DNA from 3 places in the Streptomyces sp. NEAU-174 genome. Region 3 is predicted to be linked to each of the others. Evidence: riboswitches for the same ligand, from Rfam matches in the RefSeq annotation. Region 3 holds a riboswitch; each other region holds the start of a gene.
The links. Region 3 has a riboswitch for S-adenosylmethionine ahead of thrC (threonine synthase). Riboswitches for the same ligand answer to the same signal wherever they lie in the genome.
Positions count from the first base shown of each region.

Region 1: linked by a shared signal. The riboswitch ahead of ACT2CW_RS16790 (aminotransferase class V-fold PLP-dependent enzyme) and the one ahead of thrC (threonine synthase) in region 3 are both predicted to bind S-adenosylmethionine.
Region 2: linked by a shared signal. The riboswitch ahead of ACT2CW_RS05935 (glutathione S-transferase C-terminal domain-containing protein) and the one ahead of thrC (threonine synthase) in region 3 are both predicted to bind S-adenosylmethionine.

Region 1 is NZ_JBQTCE010000005.1:245,927-250,131, reverse strand. It holds gene qcrB (cytochrome bc1 complex cytochrome b subunit) at 1-913, shown strand, start outside; gene trpD (anthranilate phosphoribosyltransferase) at 1,091-2,164, shown strand; SAM riboswitch class IV at 2,280-2,398, shown strand; gene ACT2CW_RS16790 (aminotransferase class V-fold PLP-dependent enzyme) at 2,604-4,004, shown strand.
Region 2 is NZ_JBQTCE010000002.1:227,949-232,153, forward strand. It holds gene ACT2CW_RS05925 (Fpg/Nei family DNA glycosylase) at 78-866, opposite strand; gene ACT2CW_RS05930 (PP2C family protein-serine/threonine phosphatase) at 952-2,100, shown strand; SAM riboswitch class IV at 2,234-2,380, shown strand; gene ACT2CW_RS05935 (glutathione S-transferase C-terminal domain-containing protein) at 2,725-3,570, shown strand; partial or broken gene ACT2CW_RS05940 (transposase) at 3,691-3,893, shown strand; gene ACT2CW_RS05945 (effector-associated constant component EACC1) at 4,052-4,205, shown strand, end outside.
Region 3 is NZ_JBQTCE010000001.1:264,254-268,458, forward strand. It holds gene ACT2CW_RS01095 (cold-shock protein) at 1-28, opposite strand, end outside; gene ACT2CW_RS01100 (MoaD/ThiS family protein) at 437-715, opposite strand; gene thrC (threonine synthase) at 712-2,004, opposite strand; SAM riboswitch class I at 2,023-2,164, opposite strand; gene ACT2CW_RS01110 (glucosyl-3-phosphoglycerate synthase) at 2,364-3,311, shown strand; gene ACT2CW_RS01115 (alpha,alpha-trehalose-phosphate synthase (UDP-forming)) at 3,495-4,205, shown strand, end outside.

The sequences.
Region 1 (4,205 bases), on a different contig from region 3:
GCACACGCAGTACCCCGGGGCCGGAAAGACCGAGAAGAACGTCGTCGGCATGCCTCTGCTGCCGGTCTACATGGCCAAGGCGGGCGGCTTCTTCTTCCTGGTCTTCGGTGTGATCGCGGTCCTCTCCGCGGTCGCGACCATCAACCCGATCTGGACCATCGGCCCCTACCGGCCCGACCAGGTGTCCACCGGCGCCCAGCCCGACTGGTACATGGGCTTCGCCGAGGGTCTGGTCCGTGTGATGCCGGGCTGGGAGATCACCGCCTGGGGCCACACGCTCGTCCTGGGCGTGTTCATCCCGATCGTGCTCTTCCCGCTGGTCCTGTTCGCGATCGGGCTCTACCCGTTCATCGAGTCCTGGATCACCGGCGACAAGCGTGAGCACCACATCCTGGACCGCCCGCGCAACGCCCCGACGCGTACCGCGTTCGGTGTCGCCTGGATCACCGCGTACTTCGTGATGCTGGTCGGTGGCGGTAACGACCTGTGGGCCACCCACTTCCACCTGTCGATCAACTCGATCACGTGGTTCGTGCGGATCGCCTTCTTCGTCGGCCCGGTCCTGGCGTTCATCGCCACCAAGCGGATCTGCCTCGGCCTCCAGCGGCGGGACAAGGACAAGGTGCTGCACGGCCGCGAGACCGGCATCATCAAGCGGCTGCCGCACGGTGAGTTCATCGAGGTCCACGAGCCGCTCGCGCAGGAGCAGCTGCACATCCTCACCCAGCATGAGCAGCCCGAGCCCTACGAGATCGGCCCGGAGGTCGACGAGAACGGGGTCAAGCGGAAGATAAAGCGTTCCCAGAAGCTCCGTTCGAAGCTCTCCAAGGGCTACTACGGCGGGGACAACGTCATTCCGAAGCCGACCCGCGAGGAGTACCACGAGATCACCAGCGGCCACGGCCACCACTGATCTCCCGGTAACCCCTCAGCGACCGGTTTCTCCATACAGCTACGCCACAGACCAGGGCCCCGGCCCGGACCGCACGGTCCGGCCGGGGCCCCGGCCGTGCGGCCGATAGGCTTGCGGCGGGCCGCTGAAGTGCGCGGACCCCTTCCCTGCCCACCCCCACGGATCCAGGAGCGGACCATGGACGTTGTGACCCCCGCCGGAGGCGACAGCACCGCGACGGCCCGCACCTGGCCGGACGTACTGAGCTCGCTGATCGCCGGCCGGGACCTCGATGCCGAGGACACCGCCTGGGCCATGGACCGGATCATGCGGGGCGAGGCCACCGACGCCCAGATCGCCGGGTTCGCGATCGCGCTGCGCGCCAAGGGCGAGACGGTCTCCGAGGTGGCCGGTCTGGTGCGGGCCATGTACGAGCACGCCCGGGTGATCGAGGTGCCGGGGGCGACCGTGGACATCGTGGGCACCGGCGGCGATCGCGCCAGGACCGTCAACATCTCCACCATGTCCGCGCTGGTCGTCGCCGGTACCGGCGCGCGGGTGGTCAAGCACGGCAACCGCGCCGCGTCCTCCGCCAGCGGCGCCTCCGACGTGCTGGAGAAGCTCGGCGTCAATCTGGACATCACCCCCGAGCGGGTGGTCGAGGTCGCCGAGGAGGCGGGGATCACCTTCTGCTTCGCGGTGAAGTTCCACCCGTCGCTGCGGCATGTCGCCTCGGCCCGCCGCGAGCTGGGCGTCGCCACCCCGTTCAACCTGCTCGGCCCGCTGACCAACCCGGCGAAGGTCACCTCCCAGGCGACCGGGGTCGCCGACGCCCGTATGGCGCCCATCATCGCCGGGGTGCTGGCCGAGCGCGGCTCCTCCGCGCTGGTCGTCCGGGGCGACGACGGGCTGGACGAGCTCACGGTGACCACGACCTCCCAGGTGTGGGAGGTCCGGGACGGCGCCGTGCGCCAGGAGACCTTCGACCCCCGGGACGTGGGCGTCGAGCGGGCCCCCGTGGAGGCCCTGCGGGGCGCGGACGCCTCGTACAACGCCGATGTGGCCCGCCGGCTGCTGGCGGGCGAGCGGGGCCCGGTCCGGGACGCGGTGCTGCTGAACTCGGCGGCGGCGCTGGTGGCGCTCGAGCGGGAGCCGGGGGACAAGCCGCTGACGGACCGGATCGGGGCGGGTGTGGCGCGGGCCGCCGAGTCGATCGACTCGGGGGCGGCGCGTGACGTCCTGGAGCGGTGGGTCCGGGCCACCCACGCGTAGGGGGTCCGGCGGGCCTTGGCGCCTGCGGCGGGCTGCTCTCTTACGGCGCCCATGTTCTGTCCGGGATGTGGACAGGGCATGGGCGCCGGCGTCCGACATGGCATACTCCTGCCCAGGTCACGAGCGACAGCGACTACGGCCCCGGCCCGCTGTCCGGCAACCCTCCGTCCGTGGCGGGGTGCCCCGGGTGATGACCAGGCCGCCAGGCAGCGAGGCCGGCGGCAAGCGCGGACCCCTCGCACTAGGGGTCCTGGTGGTCGAGGGAGTTCTTCCGTGATGCAGCGAATGCGTTAGGGCCGAGCGGCCCCGTCTCTCCTCAGTGCGCTCCGCGCGGTACGGCCGTGCGTCGAGCGATTTTCCGCGCCCTTACGGCCGGCTCGTCGCCGCCGCCGTTTCCGGCGCGTCACGCATTCATCCGACCCCTTCGGGAGACTTCGCCATGTCCGCGCGCCCTGCTGCCACCACCACCGCCACCGCTACTGCCACCACCTCCGCTGTCGCCGCCTGTGAGCCGCTGCCCGTGCTGGGCAGCGATGTCCTGGTGCCCCTGGTCACCGGCGGTGAGGTGACCTACGCGGCGCTCGACTACGCCGCCAGCGCCCCCGCGCTGCGGCGGGTCTGGGACGACATCGCCGCCTACGCGCCGTACTACGGCAGCGTGCACCGCGGGGCGGGCTACCTCTCGCAGTTGTCCACCGACCTCTTCGAGAACAGCCGTAAGGACGTCGCCGCCTTCCTGGGCTGCCGCGAGGACGACCAGGTCGTCTTCACCCGCTCCACCACCGATTCGCTCAACCTCCTGGCCGCCGTGGCGCCCCGGGGCACCGAGGTCTTCGTCTTCGAGACCGAGCACCACGCCTCGCTGCTGCCGTGGGAGCAGCGGGAGGACGTCACCGTCCGCTACCTGAGCGCCCCGCGCTCCCCGCGGCAGGCGGTGGAGACGCTGGAGAAGGCGCTCGCGGGGCGTGCCGGGGGCCCGGCGCTGGTGTGCGTGACCGGCGCGTCCAATGTGACCGGTGAGCTGTGGCCGGTGCGGGAGCTGGCCGCGGCCGCGCACGCCCACGGCGCCCGTATCGTCCTGGACGCCGCGCAGCTGGCCCCGCACCACCCCGTGGACATCGCGGAGGCGGACGTGGACTGGGTGGCCTTCTCCGGGCACAAGCTGTACGCGCCCTTCGGGGCCGGGGTGCTGGCCGGGCGGGCGGACTGGCTGCGGGAGGCCCGGCCGTATCTGGCGGGCGGCGGCGCCAGCCGTAAGGTCACGCGCAGGGAGGACGGCGGCGTCGACGTCGAGTGGCACACCACCGCCGCCCGGCACGAGGCGGGCTCGCCGAACGTCATCGGGGTCTACGCGATCGCGTCGGCGTGCAAGGCGCTGACCGAGGCCGGTTTCGAGGGCCTGGTCGCCCGTGAGCGGCAGCTGATCGAGAAGGTGCGGGCGGGGCTGGCCGAGGTGCCCGAGGTGCGGGTGCTCTCGCTGTTCGGCGACGACGCGCCCCGGGTCGGTGTGCTGTCGTTCGTGGTGGAGGGCTGGAACAGCTCCCACTTCGCGGCGGCGCTCTCCGCGGAGTACGGCATCGGCGTACGCGACGGTCTGTTCTGCGCCCATCCGCTGGTCCGCACCCTGCTGGACAGTGAGCCCGACGAGCCGGGCGAGTGCGGCGCGCCGGAGGCCGCGCCGGGGGAGCGGTCGCTGAACGCGATCCGGGTCAGCTTCGGGGCGGGCACGCCGGATGAGCATGTGGAGCGGTTCGTGGGTGCCGTGAAGGAGCTGGTGCGCGACGGCGCCCGGTGGAGCTACCGCACGGAGGAGGGCCGCTGCGTCCCGGACCGCGGCTGAGGCCCAACGGGCCTCGTGGGCCCCTGGGCCAAGAGTTCGGGAGCGCCGGGCCCAGCGGGGTGCCCGGCGGATCTTTCCCCTCCCCGCCCCTTCCCACAACCAGGGGCTCCGCCCCTGGACCCCACGATCAGCTGACCGCCCTGTGAGGGCAGGGCACCAGGGTGCCCGCGGGCGGGAGGCGAGGGCGCGATTGCCCGCCCC
Region 2 (4,205 bases), on a different contig from region 3:
CGGCCTATATCTCCTGACCACCGGCCACGGCGGGAGGGGCGGGCGGGACGCGGGGGCGCGGCCGGCCCGGTCGGCCGTCAGTCGTCCTCCCGCTGGCAGTGCGGGCACCACAGACTCGTCCGCCCGGAGATCCGGCCGCGGCGCAGCGGATTGCCGCAGCGGGGACAGTGCGGATCCGGATCGTCGCGCCGCCCGGTGAGCCAGTCCGGGTCGTCCGGCACCCGCCCCGCCCGCACCGAGGCGCGCAGCACCTCGCGCAGCGCGCTGTGCAGCCCATCGCGCTCGCCGTCGGTCAGCGCGTTCACCGGCCGCTGCGGATGGATCCGGGCGTGCCACAGGATCTCGTCGCCGAGCAGATTGCCGAGTCCGGCGATCACGGCCTGGTCGGTCAGGGTGGCCTTGACGCGTCCGCGCCGCCCCTCCAGCAGCCGGTCCAGCTCGGCCCGGCTCAGCGAGAGCGCGTCCGGGCCCTGGTCGCCGATGATCCGGTCGATGTCGTCGTCGGTGGCGGCGAGCCAGATGCCCTTGAGTTTGCGCTGGTCCTCGTAGCCGAGGCGGTGGCCGTCGTCGAGGTCGAAGGCGACGCGCTGGAACCGGCCGGCCGGTTCGGAGTCCGCCCCGCAGACCAGCCGCCCGGTCATGCCGAAGTGGAGCACGACGGTGGGCCCGTCGGTGGGGGCGATCAGCCACTTGCCATGGCGGCGCGGTGCCGCGAAGCGGCGGCCCTTGAGGTCGCGCTTCAGCCGCTGCGCGGTCACCCCGTGCAGCACCCCCGGGTCGGCCACCTCCGCCCGCTCGACGCGGCGGCCCTGGGCGCAGGAGGCGAGCGTCCGCCGGAACCCCTCGACATCCGGAAGTTCGGGCATAGCGTCAGGCTACGCCCGGGGCTTCCGTCGCGCGCTGTGGAGAGCGCCCCCGTTCGGGGGTCTTCATCGGATAAAGTACCCAATTATGCGATTCATGCGCGCCACCCCTGGGGTGAGCGGTCGCAGCCAGACCCTGTTCGCGATCACACGGTGTCTGCCGTTCCTGGTCCTGGCGGCGGTACTCGGCATCGAGCTCTCCCCCGCGCACACCCTCTACACCGGCCCCCTGCTCTCCCCGGCGCCGGCGCTGGCGGCGGTGACCATGGGGCCGGTCGGCACCGGCGGGGTGGCGGTCCTGGCGGGCGTGGTCAGCGCGATCACCGCCATCCACAACGACGCCTGGGGCACCCCGCAGCTGTACACCAATCTGCTGGCCCTGCTGGTGGTGGCGGTGGCGAGCGTGGCGACCTGCGCGGTGCGGGTGCGCCGGGACCGCGAACTGGCCCATATCCGCCGGATCGCCGAGGTGTCCCAGAACGTGGTGCTGCGGCCGCTGCCCGCCCGGATGGGCGTGGTGAACACCGCCAGCGTCTATCTGGCGGCCGAGCGCGGTGCGCAGATCGGCGGGGACCTCTACGAGGCGATGTGCACCCGCTACGGAGTGCGGCTGATCGTCGGCGATGTGCGGGGAAAAGGGCTGGCCGCGGTGCGGTCCGCCGCGGCCGTCGTGGGCGCCTTCCGGGAGGCGGTGCACTACGAGCAGGACCTCGCCGAGGTGATGCACCGCTGTGCGGCCGCGCTGGCGCGCGAGTACGAGCTGCTGGACCGCTCCCAGCTACAGGATCCGCGGGAGCTGGATGAGCAGTTCGTCACCGTGCTCCTCGCCCAAGTGGTGACGGACGATTCGCTGGTGCAGCTGGTCAACCGCGGCCATCCGCCGCCCCTGGTGATGCACGAGGGCGAGGTGCGCTCCCTGGACCCGGCGCGCCCGCTGCCGCCGCTCGGCCTCGAGGAGTTCCTCGGCCCTCCCGCGATCGGCGTCGAGACCTTTCCGTTCCTGCCCGGTGACCGGCTGTTGCTGCACACCGACGGGGTGATCGAGGCCCGCAACGACTGCGACGAGTTCTTTCCGCTGCACCGGGCCATGGAGACGCTGGACTGCGCCACCCCGTCCGAGTACCTGGACGGGCTGCGCCACGCCCTGGTCCGGCACACCGAGGGACGGCTGACGGACGACGCGGCCATGGTCCTCATCGAGCGGGACACCGGCGGCGCGGACCGGCCGTTCCGCTGAGCCGGTTGAGCCGGTTGAGCCACCTGTGAGGCCGTTGTGCCAAGGCGCCGTACATCCGCCGTACGGTCGGCCGGTGTTGGCCGCTCCGGCATGGGTTGACGCCCTCGCGGAGCGCGACGACACTGTCAGGGACGGTCACGATTGTCAGCGCCCACCGTGCGGAACCCCCGCTCAGGTGGGTCATCGGCCCCGGCTCGTTGACAGGCAACCCTTCTCCCGCGACGGGGTGCCCCCGGGTGACGACCAGGTTCCGTCGGCGTGGACGGGACAAGCGCGGTCTCGCTGCCCCGCGAGCCCCCGATGATGGGATCGGTGGAGATGCCCAGGACCGACAGCCACGGGGACGGCGTCCGCCGGCGTCCCCGTCCGTTGTCCCCGCTCCGCCGGCTCCGCCTCCTGACCAGACGGCTGCACATCGATCTGCTGCGCATCTGTAGCGCCTCCAGTCCAGCTCTCTGAGTCGGCCCGAGTCGACACGGTCACCGAGCGCGGTCCCGCGCGCCGGGGTCGGGTGTGTCCCGGCCCCGCCCGGCGGGTGCCCCGCGCGGGCTTCCCCTCCGTCGTGCCACCGGCGCCGCCCTCGACCGGCGGTGGCCGGGGCTTCCGTCACTGCCTTGGAGAGCCATGTCCGAGACGTTTCCGGTCAGTTCAGGTCCTGCCGCTCTTCTCGACCCCGACCCCTGCTCACCCCGCCCCCGGATCGCCCCGCCCGCGCCCCCGCACCGCTTCCGCAGCCGCATCGGCGTCGACCTCGCCGGTGGCTTCTATCCGGTGCCGCATCGCTATCGGCTCTACCTCTCCGCGAACTGTCCGCTCTCACTGCGCGTCTCCATCACCCTCGATCTGCTCGGGCTGCGGGACACCGTGGCCACCACCCTCGTCGGGCTCCCGCAGGACACCCCCGAGGCGTACGCCGCGCTCCGCGGGGCCTACGAGGCCACCTGGCACCGCTACAGCGGACCGGTGGACGCGCCCGCGCTGTGCGACGGCTGGACCGGACGTGTCGTCAGCAATCACACGCCCGACATCCTGCGCGACCTCGCCGGCCATCTGAGCGACGACAGCGGGACCGGACGCCCCCGGCTGCGCCCGGCGGCCCTCGCCACGGACATCGACGCCCTCCGGGACCTGCTCGACGCGGACATCACCGACGCCGCCCGGCAGGCCGGGACGGCCGCCGAGGCGGAGTGCCGGGACGCGGCGCTGGAGAGGCTGCTGACCGCCCTCGGCCGGCTCGACCGCGGGCTGACGGCCGCGCCGTACGCCCTGGGCGAGGAGCTGACCGCCGCCGATGTGGACCTGTGGGTGGCCCTGGTCCAACTCGACACCGAGCACCGGCCCCTGCTGGACGCCGACGCGGCCGACCGGGTCTCCCGCCATGGGCGGCTGCGCGCCTACGTGCGGCGGCTGCACGCCCACCCGGCGTTCCACACCACGCTTCCGGAGGCCGGCCTGGCCGAGGCGCCTTGAGAGGGGGTCGTGCTCCGAGAGGGAGGCATGTGGGTTGATGAGCGATTTGCCGTCACCTGAATGTGTCGGACTGCGGCATCCCCGCCGGTCGGCGGGGATGGGCGTGCTGGGCTGAACACCGTGAGCGAACGCAAGCCCTACCAGACGCACTGATCGAGCCGGTGATCGCCGCGCGGCAGGCCGCACACCAATCGGTCAGCGGCCACCAGGGCCGGTACGAGATGCGGGAGATCGTCGATGCGCTCCTCTACCAGGGCCGCACCGGCTGCCAGTGGGACCTGCTTCCGCACGACCTGCCGCCGCGTGGCGCGGTGATGTACTACCTCACCAAGTTGGGAATGCGCGGCGGAAGGCGGATCCGCGCCGCTGCGTGCGCGGCAGGTGTGCGAGGCGATGGACCTGGAGATCGCCCCCACACCAAGCGCATCTCATGCTGCATTATTCCTATCGTGGACGCGCGAGGCGACGACGGGAGGGCTCGATGCAGGTCGGCATCACGGTTGAGTCGATGGGCAAGGAGGAGGTACTCCTCGACCTGTATCGGTGGCTTCGGGAGGATCAGGACATTCTCCGGCAAGACCATGTCAGTCTGGGTTCCGCGGTGCCGTCCGCCGGCACCATGGGTGCCGTCGAGA
Region 3 (4,205 bases):
TGAACCACTTGACGGTGCCCTGAGCCATTCCTAACTCCCCTATTGCTGGCCCTTGCGCAGGACCGCACTCCGCGGACCCGGGTCAGACCTCACCCCCCGGATGTGGGGGGTGTGCGCCGGAACGCGTCGACCGCCGCTGAATGTATCCGTCCCAACGCCCTCTGCAACAGGTCAATCGGACGAGAATTCTGGGCACGGTCGAACGGTTAAAAGTGAGAAATTATGTGAAGTTCGGGCAAGCCGGGCCGGACATAAGGAACCAACCCGACAATTCGCGCTCACACTTTACGCACAACTTGACGAGTTCTCATATGTGGCTCCGACCCCGGAGCCGTCGGGGAATCCGGGCAACTGTATCGCGATTCCACACACGGAATCGCCCCGTCCGGTTGTCCCCGGACGGGGCGATGCCAAAGGTGAGGAGGGGGGCGCGGGGTCAGCAGCCGCCCGCGACCGCCGGGATGATCGAGATCCCGGCGCCGTCCGGGGTCGCCGTGGCCAGGCCGTCGGCGAAGCGGACGTCGTCGTCGTTGACGTAGACGTTCACGAAGCGGCGGAGCTTGCCGGTGTCGTCCAGGACGCGCGCCGAGATGCCCGCGTGGTTCTTCTCCAGGTCCGCCAGGACCTCGGCGAGGGTCGCGCCCTCGGCCGGGACCTCTGCCTGACCGCCGGTGTAGGTGCGGAGGATGGTCGGGATTCGGACGTTGACGCTCATGCGAGGCCAGCCTCTCGGAACGAGTCAAGGGTGGGTCGGATGATGGCGGAGGGACCCGTGGTGGGGGCCACCGCGTCGAGGGTCTTGAGGCCGTCGCCGGTGTTGAGCACGACGGTCGTCAGGGACGGGTCGAGCAGACCGTCCTCGATCAGCTTCTTGGTCACGCCGACGGTCACGCCGCCCGCGGTCTCCGCGAAGATCCCCTCGGTGCGGGCCAGCAGCTTGATGGCGTCGACGATCTGCTCGTCGTTCACGTCCTCCACCGCGCCGCCCGTACGGCGGGCGATGTCCAGGACGTACGGGCCGTCCGCGGGGTTGCCGATGGCCAGCGACTTGGCGATGGTCCGCGGCTTCTGCGGCCGTACGACGTCATGGCCGGCCTTGAAGGCGGCGGAGACCGGGGAGCAGCCCTCGGCCTGGGCGCCGAAGATCTTGTAGGGCCGGTCCTCGACCAGCCCGATCGCGATCAGCTCCTTCAGCCCCTTGTCGATCTTGGTGAGCTGGGAGCCGGAGGCGATCGGGATGACGATCTGGTCCGGCAGCCGCCAGCCGAGCTGCTCGCAGATCTCGTACGCCAGGGTCTTGGAGCCCTCGCCGTAGTACGGCCGCAGATTGACGTTGACGAAGCCCCAGCCCTCGCCCGCGGGGTCGCCAATCAGCTCGCTGCAAAAGCGGTTGACGTCGTCGTAGGTGCCCTCGATGCCGACCAGCTCACCGCCGTAGACCGCGGCCATGACGACCTTGCCCGCCTCCAGGTCGTGCGGGATGAAGACGCAGGAGCGGAAGCCCGCGCGGGCGGCCGCGGCGCCCACCGCGCCGGCGAGGTTGCCGGTGGAGGAGCAGGAGAGGGTGGTGAAGCCGAAGGTGCGGGCGGCCTGGACGGCGATGGCGACGACCCGGTCCTTGAAGGAGTGGGTCGGGTTCCCGGAGTCGTCCTTGATGTGCAGCTCACCGGTGACGCCGAGCTCACGGGCGAGGTGGTCGGCCTTGACCAACTGGGTGAAGCCGGGGTTCAGGCTCGGCAGCTGCGCCACGTCCGCGGGGACGGGCAGCAGCGGGGCATAGCGCCAGATGCTGTTCGGACCGGCCTCGATCTGTCGGCGCAGCCCCTCCGGGTCGCCGGCCGGGAGCTCGTACGCGATCTCGAGGGGCCCGAAACAGGCCTCACACGCGAAGATCGGCCCCAGCTCGAAGCGCTCACCGCACTCCCGGCAGGACAATGCGACGGCGGGGCCGAAGGCACCGGAGGTGGAGGAGGTCGTTGAGCTTTCTACTGACTGCACAGCCATGGATGGCGAGGCCCTTTCTCCTCATCTTCCTCGCGACGCATTTCGCCACGAGACGGAATTGGCACCTTCCCGAGCTGGGAGCCTCGCTGCGGAATGCGAGATCAGCTGGAGGGTTGCCGGGGCTTCAACGGGCCGTTCCCTCTGCCCCTCTGGATGAGCGGTATGGCGCCGGGCGGACCCGGGGCGTTTGTCGGCACCAGCGTCGTCGGTACGTCGGTACCTCGGTAAACGTCGAGGTCGACCCCGACATACGACGGCCATGTGCGTTGTTCAAGACTGTAACCGAAGGCCCGGATGGTTGAGGTAGCCGTCCGATGCGCGAGATGGGTCACAGCGACCACAGCAGGGGAGAGACACAGGTGCTGGATGAGGTGGAGCGCTGGCTGAAGCGCCGCTCCTGGTCTGCCGACGACCGTCCGCTGGATCGCCTGCTGGCCGCGAAGCGGTCCGCGGCGACGACGGTGAGCGTGGTCCTGCCCGCCCTGAACGAGGAGGCCACGGTCGGCGAGATCGCCGACACGATCCGGCGTGAGCTGATGGGCGAGGCGATGTCGCTGGTGGATGAGCTGGTGGTGCTGGACTCCGGTTCCACGGACCGCACCGCCGAGGTCGCCGCGGCGGCGGGCGCCACCGTCGTCCCCCGCGACTCGCTGCTGCCCCGGCTGCCCGCGCTGCCCGGCAAGGGCGAGGTGCTGTGGCGGTCCCTGCTGGCCACCAGCGGCGACATCGTCTGCTTCATCGACGCCGACCTGCGGGAATTCGAACCGCGCTTTGTCTCGGGGATCGTCGGTCCGCTGCTGACCGACCCCACGCTGCACCTGGTGAAGGGCATGTACGACCGCCCGCTCGGCGAGCTGGCGGGCCAGGGCGGCCGGGTCACCGAGCTGGTCGCCCGCCCGCTGCTGAATCTGCACTGGCCCCAGCTGGCCGGATTCGTCCAGCCGCTGGGCGGGGAGTACGCGGCGCGCCGCTCGCTGCTGGAGCGGCTGCCCTTCCCGGTCGGCTACGGCGTCGAGCTCGGGCTGCTGGTGGACGCGCTGCACACGGTGGGGCTCGACGCGCTCGGCCAGGTGGACATCGGGGTACGCAAACACCGCCACCAGGACGGGCAGGCGCTCGGCCGGATGGCGGCCGCGATCTACCGCACCGCACAGCTGCGGCTGGCCAGGGGCCACTTGGTGCGGCCGCGGCTGACCCAGTTCGACCGGGGCGAGAACGGCTTCGAGCCGCGCACCACGGCGGTGGACACCGAGGAGCGGCCGCCGATGGTCGAGGTCCCGGAGTACACGGCGCGGCGCGCGGCGTAACGCACGGGGTGACGCGTGGCGTGACGCACGGGGTGACGCGCGGCGTGACGCACGGCGTGACACGTGGCGTGACGCCGTGCGTCTCGGCGCTCACGTGGCTGGAACCGGGAACCGGAATAGCACCTACGGGGCAAGAAACCGTACGTACGTTTGCGCGGGGCCGCGCCTGGCTAGGCTCGCGACATGGCAGTTCCGCGCACCGCCCCGATCCTGGTCGCGTCCAACCGCGGCCCGGTCTCGTACACCCTGGGCGAGGACGGCTCGCTCACCGCCCGGCGCGGCGGTGGCGGGCTGGTCTCCGGGCTCAGCGCGATCGGCCCCGAGTCGGGCGGGGTGTGGGTGTGCGCGGCGCTCGGCGAGGGCGACCGCGAGGCGGCGCGGCGGGCCGGGGACAGCCATCTGAACCCCGGTGACACCGGCGGCCAGCAGGTGCGGATGCTCGACATCGCGCCGGACGTCTTCGCCGCCGCGTACAACGGCGTGGCCAATTCGGTGCTGTGGTTCGTCCACCATCTGCTCTACCAGACCCCGGTCGAGCCGGTCTTCGACGCGGAGTTCGCCGAGCAGTGGGCGGCCTACGAGAGCTATAACGCGGCCTTCGCGGACGCGCTTGCCCAGGAGGCGGTGGACGAGGCCGTCGTCCTGGTGCAGGACTACCACTTGGCGCTGGTGCCCGCGATGCTCCGCGAGCGCCGCCCCGATCTGCGGATCGGTCACTTCTCCCACACCCCGTGGGCCCCACCGGACTACTACCGGCTGCTGCCGGACGACGTCGCGGCGGGTGTGCTGCGCGGCATCCTCGGCGGCGACCGCGCCGCGTTCCTCACCGAGCGCTGGGCCACCGCCTTCGCCGACTGCTGCGCGGCGGTGCTGGGCGCGGAGATCGTCCGCGAC